Regions from separate parts of the Anoxybacillus andreesenii genome, predicted to be linked through region 3. Evidence: riboswitches for the same ligand, from Rfam matches in the RefSeq annotation. Region 3 holds a riboswitch; each other region holds the start of a gene.

Region 1 (4,016 bases), on a different contig from region 3:
CCTTTTAAAGCCTCTGCAAAGGCGCGAATATGCTCTGGTGTCGTCCCGCAGCAGCCTCCGAGTAAACGGATTCCTTCCTGGCGAAATGCTATCGCTGATTTTCGAAAATATTCAGCTTCCCCACCGTAGTGGAACTTCCCATCTGTATAAGCAGGGAGACTCGCATTCGGATAGGCTGATAGAAAAGCCTTCTTTGGAAGCTTCACTTCTTCAAAACTCTTAATCATGTGATGCGGTCCGAGTCGACAGTTCAACCCGACAACATCTGCTCCCAGTGACTCTAATCGATCAAACGCTTCATTTAGGGTGAGCCGATTTTGCAGAATTCCGGGCTCTTGGATCGATACTTGGGCGATAATGGGAAGAGTGGTTTCCTTTCGGGCGATGGTCAATACTGCCTCTAATTCCTCCAAATCATAAAAGGTTTCTAACAGAATGCCATCTACGCCTTCTAGGAGAAGACAGTATAGCTGTTCTCGAAAGCTTCGCTTTATTTCATCAAGTGAAAATGCCATTGGGGTGATGCTACGGATTCCACCCATCGTTCCGACTACATAACCTCGGCTTTTCGCGGCTTTTTTGGCCAGCTTAACAGCGGCGCTATTTATCTCCTTGACAGATTCCTCCAATCCATATCTTCCGAGCTTCAAGTAATTAGCGGCATATGTATTCGTTTGTAGGAGATCAGAGCCGGCCTCAATATAGGCTTCATGGATACTGCGTATCTCTTCGGGATGGGAGAGATTCAGCTCCTCGTAGCAACTCCCTGTGCCATAGGAGTAGAGAAGGGTTCCCATCGCGCCGTCCCCAATTAATATTTGCTGATTTAATTTCTCTAGGAAACTCATATTCTCACTCCTTTCTATAGTCTTGTTAAAGCGTAGTTTGTAAGGCTGATTGTTTTTTTGCTTCCAATAGGGCCTGTTCTAAATCACTAATTAGATCCTTCGTATGTTCAATGCCAACGGAAAAGCGTAGCAAGCGATTGTCCACTCCCGTTTCAAGACGAATTTGTAGAGGAATGTCGGCATGCGTTTGGGTAGCAGGGTAGGTGATAAAGCTTTCGACGCCTCCTAAGCTTTCAGCAAAGGTGATCAATTTTAAGTTCTTTAGAAAAGGATTCACCCATTTTTCATCCTGAACCCGAAAGGAGAGCATTCCCCCTCTACCTGGGTACAGGACATCGGTTATTGCTTCATGCTTAGATAGAAATTGCACGATTTCCTTCGCATTTTGCTCGTGTTTTTCCATTCGCAGCGCTAATGTCTTCATTCCACGTATAAGGAGCCAGGAATCAAACGGGCTCAAAACTGCTCCATTACCGTTATGGTAAAAAGCGAGGGATTCACAAAGCTTTTCCCCCTTAGCCACAACCAGTCCCGCAAGCACATCATTATGTCCGCCTAGATATTTGGTTGCACTATGGACAACAATATCGGCTCCTTCAGCAATCGGCTTCTGAATGTAAGGAGTATAGAAGGTATTGTCCACGATGAGAAGCAGCTGATGTCTTTTTGCAAGTTCGGCAACCTCTTGGATATTGGTTTGCTCCATTAAAGGATTTGTTGGTGTTTCGATAAAGATGGCTTTTGTATGTTCGTTGATACATCGTTTGATACTCTCAGTACAGCTTGTGTTGACATAGGAAACCTTGAGCCCCCATTTCTTGGCACACTGCTCAAGTAGTCGATAGGTGCCTCCGTATAAATCCTTAGAAACAATCCATTCATCCCCTGATTGGAAAAGGGAGAGGACAGTTAAGATAGCCGCCATTCCAGAGCTGCAGGCAAATCCTTGATCCCCTTCCTCGAGTTCCGCAATGGCCGATTCAAGAATGTTCCTTGTTGGATTTCCCGTACGAATATAATCAAACCCACTTGATTCACCGATTCCTTCATGGCGGTAGGCAGTTGAGAAATAGACAGGTGGATTGACGGCACCGGTGGTTGTTTCACTTCGGTTGCCGATTTGGGCTAGCTTCGTATCTGGTTGGTACATGGTCCACACTCCTTTGTTAAAATGCTGTTTGATATGGGCTTATACGTGTACGTGAACGGGTTTTATTCGGTACGAATACCTTAGAGAATGTTCACGTATAAGGCGATAAAACAAGAACCTAGAGAAAAAAATAAAAGCCTTCTTATAAGAAGAAGACTTTTATCTGCTAAATAAGCCGTTCTTCTTATCTGCCAAGTTTTAACTAAAAAACTTGCTGGAATTAGCACCTTGCAAATATTTGCAGGTTGCTGAGGCTTCATAGGGCCAGACCCTCAACCTCTCTTGATAAGAAATTAGATTCAATTTTCTAAAATTTACTACATTAACAGAATAAAGTCAACAGTAATTGTAAAAACAATCTTTTTGGAAGGTGTAAGGGAAAGCTGTAAATGTTCTTAATATTGACATAAATTTTTAGAATATTTGGTATATAATGAATATAATAACAAGGTACTGAACTGTTACCTTAAAAATAGGAGGGAATTGTGGTGCCATTGAGGAGCCGTTGCCACCATCATTATTTGGAATATGAAGAAAGTACCAATGACTTAGTGGAGGTTGGTGCGATTTTTTCAAAATGGACAGATTGTGGCCATATGGATTTTCCGCTCGATGTACAGGAAACCATCGAGTCCAACGTAAAAGAAAAGAGGAATTATCCAATATCACCTGCCCAGCTGTATTTAAACCTTTTAGATTTTTCATGACGTAAATCCATTGCTCTTAAGCTTGCCTGACGGGTAAGCTTTTTTTAATATAACAAGGCCACCGCTTCGTATTGAGCGGTGGCCCCTGGCATTACTTATTCTTAAAAGGCTTTAGTCCTCGCTTTTCTATTTCATCCTTCAACAATTGCGCCCATTCCTTATCCTTCCCCGACTTCAATGCATCACGATACGAGACAATCAACATTTCATTACTCATAATCTTCAATATGCATACCTCCTGGTAAAAGGATTGTAAATCTATGTTCATTCATTGTAATGGATTTCTTTTCTTTTGAAAACCCTTTTCACGAAATTTTCAAAAAATTATTCATCGAACTTAGGCTCAGCATTCCAGCCTCTTAATCGATTTTACAGAATGAAGAAATCATTATAGGATAGGATCAAGCTGTGACAAGCATAAGGGGGAATTTGAGTGAAGGTTTTTGTCTATGGAACCTTGAGGAAACACGAAAAAAATCATGATAAATTAAAAGCTGCTCGTGTTCTTGCGGAGCAAGCATGGGTATATGGAGAATTATTTGATACTGGACTGGGCTACCCGGTTATGAGGAAATCCAATGAGAAAAAGGTATACGGAGAACTTTATGAGATTGATGATGAAATTTTAAAAGAGCTCGATTGGCTAGAGGGTTATGAGCCTGAAAACGAGGATCATTTATATGAGCGAATGGAGGTTGAGGTCTATACCGACTTCAACAGGACAAGGGCCATTACCTATGTGGAAAACCGAGCCATTGCAAAAGAGGCGATTTCCTCTGGGGACTGGAAGCTTCATCAACTCATGAAATCTAAGCCGAACAAGCTTTATTATTTTGCTTACGGGTCTTGCATGGATGTTGAAAGATTCCAGAAAGCGAATGTGGATCATTTTTTTCAAGCGGTTGTCGGGGCTTGCAGGCTAGACGGGTATTCGATGAAATATCTTTTCTCCGTGGCAGATGGTGGACGTGCGGATATTATTGAGGATGGGGGAGTGGTAGAAGGCATTTTATACGAGGTTCCCTTGGAGGCTGTCGAATATTTATTTGAGCGGGAAGGCTTTTACACAGGATGGTATCGTGCTACCTTTGTCGATGTTACCGTTGACGAGCAAGAGTACAACGATGTTCTAACCTTCCATGTGTACGATAAAAAGGCGGAGCAGGCACCTCCAGCTCATTATGCCGAGGAAATCTTAAGAGGCTCTAAGGGCAGGGTGAGCGAAGCGTATTATAACAAGCTTGTGGCTGAATTAAAAAGGCTTGGCTGTGAGTTTGTGGGCTGAATATTCTCCTTGCGATGAGTAAAAGG
Region 2 (4,016 bases), on a different contig from region 3:
TGAGATTGGAGAAGGTGCATTTATTGGAGCAGGCAGCTTGGTTCCTCAAGGTAAGAAAATCCCACCAAACACCCTTGCTTTTGGGAGACCAGCGAAGGTTATAAGGGAACTGAATGAAGACGACATTGCCGATATGAAAAGAATTTCAAGAGAGTATGCAGAAAAAGGACAGTACTATAAATCCTTACAGCAAAATTCATAACCACTTCCATGTGAGAAAAAAGAAGTTACACATAAACGATGTAACTTCTTTTTAACGTATTGGCTCGGTTATCTTTTGTTGTTGATCTTCATATCCCCTTATACGTGTACGTTCTCTAAGTTATTCGTACCGAATAAAACCCGTTCACGTTCACGTATAAGGCTATAATCAACACTGTACATTAACAAAGCCTACTTATTCTATTTTCCAGCCTGTTCTCGAAGCACATCTGCTTTGTCTGTACGCTCCCAAGGAACATCAATATCAGTTCGCCCAAAATGACCATATGCGGCCGTCTTCTTATAAATTGGACGACGTAAATCTAACATTTTGATAATGCCGGCTGGACGTAGATCAAAATGATTACGCACGAGCTCCACAAGTACATCCTCACTTACCTTCCCCGTTCCAAAGGTATCAACAGAGATAGAAACTGGTCTGGCAACACCGATGGCATAGGCTAGCTGTACTTCCACCTTATCTGCCAGTCCTGCAGCAACAATGTTTTTGGCGACATAGCGTGCAGCATAGGCTGCCGAACGGTCCACCTTTGTCGGATCCTTACCTGAGAAGGCTCCACCACCATGGCGCGCATAACCGCCATAGGTATCAACGATAATTTTTCGACCCGTTAACCCAGCATCTCCCTGTGGGCCACCGATCACAAATCGACCTGTTGGATTAATAAAATACTTCGTGCTGTCATCAATTAACTCCCTTGGTACAACTGGGTTGATCACATGCTCTTTAATATCTTGTTGAATTTGTTCGAGCGAAATTTCCGGATGATGCTGAGTTGAAATCACGATCGTGTCAATGCGAACCGGTTTCCCTTCTTCATCGTATTCAACCGTAACCTGAGTCTTCCCATCTGGGCGAAGATATGGAAGGATTTCTTCCTTGCGTACTTCGGCAAGACGACGAGATAATTTATGCGCTAGCGAAATCGGAAGAGGCATGAGCTCCTTCGTTTCATTACAAGCGAATCCAAACATTAAACCTTGGTCCCCGGCTCCAATCGCTTCAATCTCTTCCTCAGTCATACTTCCTTCACGGGCCTCTAGTGCCTTGTCAACGCCCATAGCAATGTCAGCTGACTGCTCATCAATCGAGGTTAATACTGCACATGTCTCTGCATCAAAGCCATATTTTGCCCGATTATAACCAATTTCTTGAATGGTTTCACGAACAATCTTTGGAATGTCCACATATGTAGATGTTGTGATTTCTCCCGCCACCAATACAAGACCTGTCGTAACAGATGTTTCAGCAGCTACACGGGCATTCGCATCTTTTGCTAAAATAGCATCCAAAATCGCATCAGAAATTTGATCACAAATTTTGTCGGGGTGACCTTCCGTAACTGACTCAGAAGTAAACAAACGAGCGTTTCTTGACATCCGATTTCCTCCTTTAATATATATGCTCGAGGACTCCCACCTCGTTTTGATACGGTACTCATTCCCTATGTAGTATGAAATAAACATGATCTTTTTATGATTAATTCTAGGGCTCCGCCGCTACTTAGGGGCAAATAAAAAAACCTTCCCTATGAGGAAAGGTTGAAGATTCCATTTCTAGCCTTTCACTCTTATCGTTCAAGGATCGATACCTTGCTTCAGGTTAGCACCGTTGCCATAGCACTGAGAGTGATCTTTTCTGATCCTTCTCCATCATCATAGCCGGTTGCTGGGTTTCATAGGGCCTGTCCCTCCACCTACTCGGGATAAGAGAGTATCCGTTCAAATTAAAATCTTATCGAAAGGATACAATAGTGTCAACAGAAATCTATATTTATTATAAATTTTTCACAGTGAACAACTGTCATCGCTACATTTATGTGCTTTAAATTGATGCCGCCTTTTGGCTATCCATCCGTATATGGGGCGGCCAATCACATGCATGTAGGGAATATAGAGGAAGGCTCCAATTAAAAAAGTGTACGGACTAATTAGGAGAAGCTTCCGTACCGCTTCAAAGCCTTTTAGCACCCTTTTATCAGGAAGGATGATATGCAGTTCCCTTCTTAGCTCTATTGCACTGAAGGAATACTCTTGATCTGTCTTTTCATATTCCTGAAGCGATAACCAATTCACTTTAGTTTTTCTATCTATCTTTTGAAAAATCCTTTTTGACTCCTGACACAATGTACAATTGGCATCATATAATGCATATATTTTCATTTTTACCATTCCCATCTGTGATTCGGATTGAATACATTAACACTAAACTTTACTGGAAAAAATCCGAAATAAAATAGGGAAAATTCCCATCATTAGTATAGACTAATGAAGCCAATGTGTTATACTAATCCTGAGATGTAATCGTTTAAACTTCCAATCTGCACGAAAGTAACTGCGCTGAAAATTTGTCAATATTCTATTCGACATTTCCCGAATAGGTCAAAATAAAATAAATTGCTGAAAGAAGGTTTTCATCAAATGAATTCAGTTAGCCTCTCGAACGAATTACATGCATTATTACAACAAGACAATGTTCATGTACAGCTTTCTGTTCCTCAGTTAGTCGAAAAGGTTTTAAAACGCAATGAAGGAGTTTTAACGTCGACAGGTGCTGTTCGCGCAACTACAGGAACGTATACGGGCCGTTCTCCTAAAGATAAATACATTGTTGAAGAGCGCTCCTCTAAGGATAAAATTGAATGGGGTTCTGTCAATCAGCCCATTTCTGAGGATACTTTTGACCGTCTTTATAATAAGGTTATCAATTATTTAAAGGAAAAGGAAGAGGTATTTGTTTTTAAAGGCTTTGCAGGGGCCGACAAGAAATCTCAGCTTCCGATTCAAGTCATTAATGAGTATGCATGGCATAATCTTTTTGCCCATCAGTTATTTATTCGCCCAACGGAGGAAGAATTATTAACTCATGAGGCTCAATTTACGGTTATCTCAGCTCCTGATTTTAAAGCTGACCCACAAATTGATGGTACAAGGTCTGAAACCTTCATTATTGTTTCATTTGAACGTCATACGGTTTTGATTGGTGGTACAGAATACGCAGGAGAAATCAAGAAATCCATTTTTTCCGTTATGAATTATCTTCTCCCAGAAAACAATATTCTCTCCATGCATTGCTCTGCCAATGTTGGCCGTGAGGGGGATGTTGCGCTATTCTTCGGCTTATCAGGTACAGGAAAAACGACTCTTTCAGCTGATCCCCACCGCCGTTTAATCGGAGATGATGAGCACGGATGGTCGCAAAATGGTGTTTTCAATATCGAAGGTGGGTGCTACGCCAAATGCATCAATCTTTCGCGTGAGAAGGAACCACAAATTTTCGATGCGATTCGTTTCGGATCTGTCTTGGAGAACGTCGTCCTAAATAACGAAAGTCGTGTTGCTGATTATGATGACGGGACATTGACAGAGAATACCCGTGCCGCATATCCAATTCAAGCGATCGATAATATCGTTGAGCCAAGCATTGCGGGACATCCAAATACAATTGTGTTTTTGACAGCTGATGCGTTTGGAGTTCTTCCTCCCATCGCAAAATTAACAAAGGAACAGGCAATGTATCACTTCTTGAGTGGCTATACATCCAAGCTTGCAGGTACCGAGCGTGGCGTTACTTCCCCAGAGGCTACCTTCTCAACCTGTTTCGGTTCTCCGTTCCTCCCTCTTCCAGCAACTAGATATGCAGAAATGCTGGGAGATAAAATCTCTGAGCATGACGCTCAAGTTTATCTAGTGAATACTGGGTGGACTGGTGGAGAATACGGTGTAGGAAGCCGTATGAAGCTAAGCTATACTCGCGCAATGATTCAAGCCGCTCTTGAAGGGGAACTAAATCA
Region 3 (4,016 bases):
TCTGTACAAAATGTTTCTATATACGTCACTTGCCAATCGTTGGCATTCAATATGATTTTTCTCTCGTCTTCTTTCCACTCGCATCCTTGCTTCATGCTTTCTGGAGTATACCTCATAATTAATCTTATGTGCACCCTGCATCGCTTTGTCCATCTCAGCTGTGTAGTTCAATTTTAATGGGTTGATAATGAACCATTCCTTTCAATTTGTCATTCCAAAAGCAGCATCATTTACCTTCCCTATGTTAGCAGAGTATTTTCTGTTACTCAATGCTGATTTTTTCAGTTATTTGGATGTACTCAGCGATGAGGAGCTATAGGATGATGATTGCTTTAGCTTTCTTAGAATTGGTGTGGTTTCCTTTCAATTGAAGTAAAAAAGGTATCCAGCTCGGATACCTTTTTCCTCTCTTTATTCTGAGACGGGTACAACAGCACCCTTATATTTTTCTAAAATAAAGTTTTGAATTTTTTCAGAGCGAAGCACTTCTACAAGCGTCTTGATTGCTTCTTTATTCTCATCCCCACTACGAACAGCAATGACGTTTACATAAGGAGAATCACTTTCTTCAATTGCAATTGCATCCTCTAATGGATTTAGACCAGCGTCAATCGCATAGTTTGAATTAATAAGTACTGCATCTCCTTCATTATTATTGAAGATTTGTGGAAGTAAGGATGCCTCATATTCAGTATCAAATTTTAATTTCTTTGGATTCTCTACAATATCGTCAACGGTTGCTTCTGTTTTCTCAACGCCCTCTTTTAAAGTAATGAGCCCTTCTTTTTCAAGTAGCGATAAAATACGTCCGTGATCAGGTACAGAGCTGCTCATGATAATGGTTGCACCTTCTGGTAATTCATCAAGGCTCTTATATTTCTTCGAATAGACTCCAATCGGTTCAATGTGTATTCCACCAGCGTTGACAAAATCATAGCCATGCTCTGCAATTTGGCTATTCAAATATGGGATATGTTGGAAATAGTTAGCATCTAAATCCCCTGACTCTAATGCTTGGTTAGGTAGAACATAATCCTGGAAGGTTTCAATTTGTAGCTCAATTCCTTTTTCCTTAAGCAGCGGCTTTGCTTCCTCTAAAATCTCAGCATGGGGAACGTTTGAAGCTCCAACAACCAGTTTTGTTGATTCCTCTGATTTCTCCCCACCATTATCAGCATTTCCACCTTTTTCAGTGTTGGCATTCTCAGATGTACCACATGCAGCTAAAAATAAAACCAGTGCGAATGTAAATAAAACTGTTAACCATTTTTTCATGAAAATACACTCCTCTTTATCTCTTATCTAATTTGTTTGTAATAAAATCTCCAATAAATTGGATAATAAAAACAATGACCAGAATAATAATGGTTGCCATCAAGGTCACATCATTTCTACTGCGTTGGAATCCGTCAAGATAAGCGAGATTCCCTAGACCTCCTGCACCGATAACACCAGCCATTGCGGTATAGCCCACTAGTGCAATCGCTGTAACGGTGATCCCAGAAACAAGGGCTGGCATAGATTCAGGAAGAAGTACCTTCCATATGATTGTACTTGTCTTAGCACCCATTGATCTTGCAGCCTCAATAACCCCTTTATCAATTTCTCTTAAACCGATTTCTACCATTCTTGCATAAAACGGTGCTGCACCTATAATTAAAGCCGGAAGGGCGGCATTTTCCCCAATCATCGTCCCTAGCAGTAGTTTGGTAAAGGGTATAAGTAGCACAATTAGGATGATGAAAGGGATTGAACGAAAAATATTAACAAATCCACTTATAATTTTATTAATTAGCATATTTTCCCATATATTTTCTTTCGCTGTTAGGAAAAGCAACAACCCCAAAATAATTCCTAAAATAAACGTAGCTATTACCGAAATCCCTGTCATATACAGAGTTTCTACTGTTGCCTCCCACATCTTCTCCCATCGAACATTTGGAAAGAGTTCATTAAGCATTCTTGATCACCTCTACTCCAACTTGCTGGGATTGGATAAACTCAATCGCCTTCGCTATGTCATTTTGGTTACCGTCTAAATGAATGAACAGAGTACCATAAGATCCATTTTGTGTTTGCGAAATTTTCCCCTGCAAAATATTAACCGTCACTTCAAAATTTCTGATTAAATTCGTGATAAGAGGCTGCTCAGCTGTTTCTCCCACGAAGCCAAGCTGGACTACCGTTCCAGTAGGATACAAGGCAATTAAATGTTCAATTGTTTCCCTTGTTTCCTCGGGCTCTGTAACTTGTTGGACAAATCGTTTTGTAATTTGTTCTTGGGGATTCTTAAACACCTCTAACACCGGCCCAATTTCGACCACTTTGCCCTCTTCCATTACGGCTATACGATGACAAATTTTTCGAATTACATGCATTTCATGGGTGATAAGAACAATCGTTAACCCGAGCCGTTTATTAATATCCACAAGCAGCTCAAGGATAGAATCTGTCGTCTGTGGATCAAGTGCAGAGGTTGCTTCATCACAAAGCAATACCTTCGGGTTATTAGCAAGCGCCCTTGCGATGCCAACCCTTTGTTTTTGCCCTCCACTGAGTTGGGAAGGATAAGCATCCTCTCTTCCTTCTAAACCGACTAGCTTAATTAGCTCATCCACACGCTTAAGCCTTTGACTCTTGGGAATCCTGGCTATTTCTAACGGAAAAGCAATGTTTTCTCTTACCGTTCTTGACCAAAGTAGGTTAAAATGCTGGAAGATCATACTGATTTCCTGCCGGGCCTTTCTAAGCTCACTTCCCTTAATCTTGGAAACTTTTTTTTCGGCTACCACAACAGAGCCACTTGTTGGAATTTCTAAACCATTTAACATTCTGATTAGCGTGCTCTTTCCGGCTCCGCTATAGCCGATGACACCGAAGATTTCACCTTCTTTTATTTCGAGGCTGACATGATCAACAGCGGTAACCTTTCCTTTACTGGAAGCGTATATTTTTTTTACATTTTGTATAGAAATCAATTGTTGCTCACCCCATTTTCAATCCGATTACTCCTACATAAATACCTAGTTTTAAACGTATAAGCAAGAATGCTACAGTTATCTTTCTCTCACCAAAGGTTTTCATTCACCCTACTGTCCACCCCAGACGGACAAATCTAACAAAAAGTCCACGAGCGGTACCAGGTACCAAATAATGCAAAAATGCCTTCCCGCAGAAAAGCAGAAAGGCATCAATAAGACAAGTTCCCTTTCTCTCATCTGCCAAAGCAATATTTGCTTTGTGTGAATTGGCACCATTTCAGTGTCGACCACTGACGGTTGCCGGGCTTCATCGGGCACATCCCTCCACCTCTCTGGATAAGAGTAAAACCATCTATTCAATTTGTATACATGTTTAAATATAGCATTTATACTATCACGGAAATAATGGGGTGTCAACAGAAAAAGATTTTACTAGCCTATTAGATTTGCTTAGGCCTTTGCGGTAATGGAGGATATTCCTGTTGCGGCTTCAATGGCCTGATCCAGGTCCTCAATTAAGTCCTCTACATTCTCAATCCCTATGGAAAGTCGAACAAGATCCTCCGATACCCCAGCAGCTGCTAGCCCTGCCGCGTCCAGCTGTTGATGAGTCGTACTAGCAGGGTGAATAATTAGACTCTTTGCATCTCCTACGTTAGCTACATGTGCCCATAGTTCGAGCTGATTAATAAGCTTTGCTCCCGCTTCTCTGCCTCCTGCAATTCCAAAGACAACAACCGAGCCAGCTCCCTTCGGTAAATATTTTTCCACTAGGGCCTGATCAGGATGTCCTTCATCACCTGGATAAGAAACCCATGAAACTGCTGGATGGTTGTGCAGATACTCGACAATTTTCTTCGTATTTGCGATATGCTCCTTCATTCTGACATGAAGCGTTTCTATGCCAAGTGTAAATTGGAAAGCATTAAGCGGACTTAGCGCTGGACCAATATCTCGTAGCAGCTGGACCCGAGCCTTCGTAATATACGCTGCAGCACCAAGTGCCTCACTATAAACAATATTGTGATAGCTTGG

Evidence for each region. Region 3 has a riboswitch for S-adenosylmethionine ahead of J2S07_RS07760 (methionine ABC transporter ATP-binding protein). Riboswitches for the same ligand answer to the same signal wherever they lie in the genome.
Region 1: linked by a shared signal. The riboswitch ahead of J2S07_RS14700 (methionine biosynthesis PLP-dependent protein) and the one ahead of J2S07_RS07760 (methionine ABC transporter ATP-binding protein) in region 3 are both predicted to bind S-adenosylmethionine.
Region 2: linked by a shared signal. The riboswitch ahead of metK (methionine adenosyltransferase) and the one ahead of J2S07_RS07760 (methionine ABC transporter ATP-binding protein) in region 3 are both predicted to bind S-adenosylmethionine.

What each region holds. Positions count from the first base shown of each region.
Region 1 covers NZ_JAUSTU010000014.1:59,027-63,042, forward strand. The annotation lists gene J2S07_RS14695 (bifunctional homocysteine S-methyltransferase/methylenetetrahydrofolate reductase) at 1-848, opposite strand, end outside; gene J2S07_RS14700 (methionine biosynthesis PLP-dependent protein) at 874-1,998, opposite strand; SAM riboswitch class I at 2,180-2,290, opposite strand; gene J2S07_RS14705 (hypothetical protein) at 2,487-2,705, shown strand; gene sda (sporulation histidine kinase inhibitor Sda) at 2,797-2,922, opposite strand; gene J2S07_RS14715 (gamma-glutamylcyclotransferase family protein) at 3,139-3,990, shown strand.
Region 2 covers NZ_JAUSTU010000013.1:137,492-141,507, forward strand. The annotation lists gene J2S07_RS14410 (gamma carbonic anhydrase) at 1-202, shown strand, start outside; gene metK (methionine adenosyltransferase) at 403-1,602, opposite strand; SAM riboswitch class I at 1,791-1,935, opposite strand; gene J2S07_RS14420 (thiol-disulfide oxidoreductase DCC family protein) at 2,011-2,385, opposite strand; gene pckA (phosphoenolpyruvate carboxykinase (ATP)) at 2,644-4,016, shown strand, end outside.
Region 3 covers NZ_JAUSTU010000006.1:29,738-33,753, reverse strand. The annotation lists gene J2S07_RS22060 (YuzK family famiily protein) at 1-141, opposite strand, end outside; gene J2S07_RS07770 (MetQ/NlpA family ABC transporter substrate-binding protein) at 412-1,275, opposite strand; gene J2S07_RS07765 (methionine ABC transporter permease) at 1,292-1,960, opposite strand; gene J2S07_RS07760 (methionine ABC transporter ATP-binding protein) at 1,953-2,978, opposite strand; SAM riboswitch class I at 3,212-3,324, opposite strand; gene J2S07_RS07755 (O-acetylhomoserine aminocarboxypropyltransferase/cysteine synthase family protein) at 3,432-4,016, opposite strand, start outside.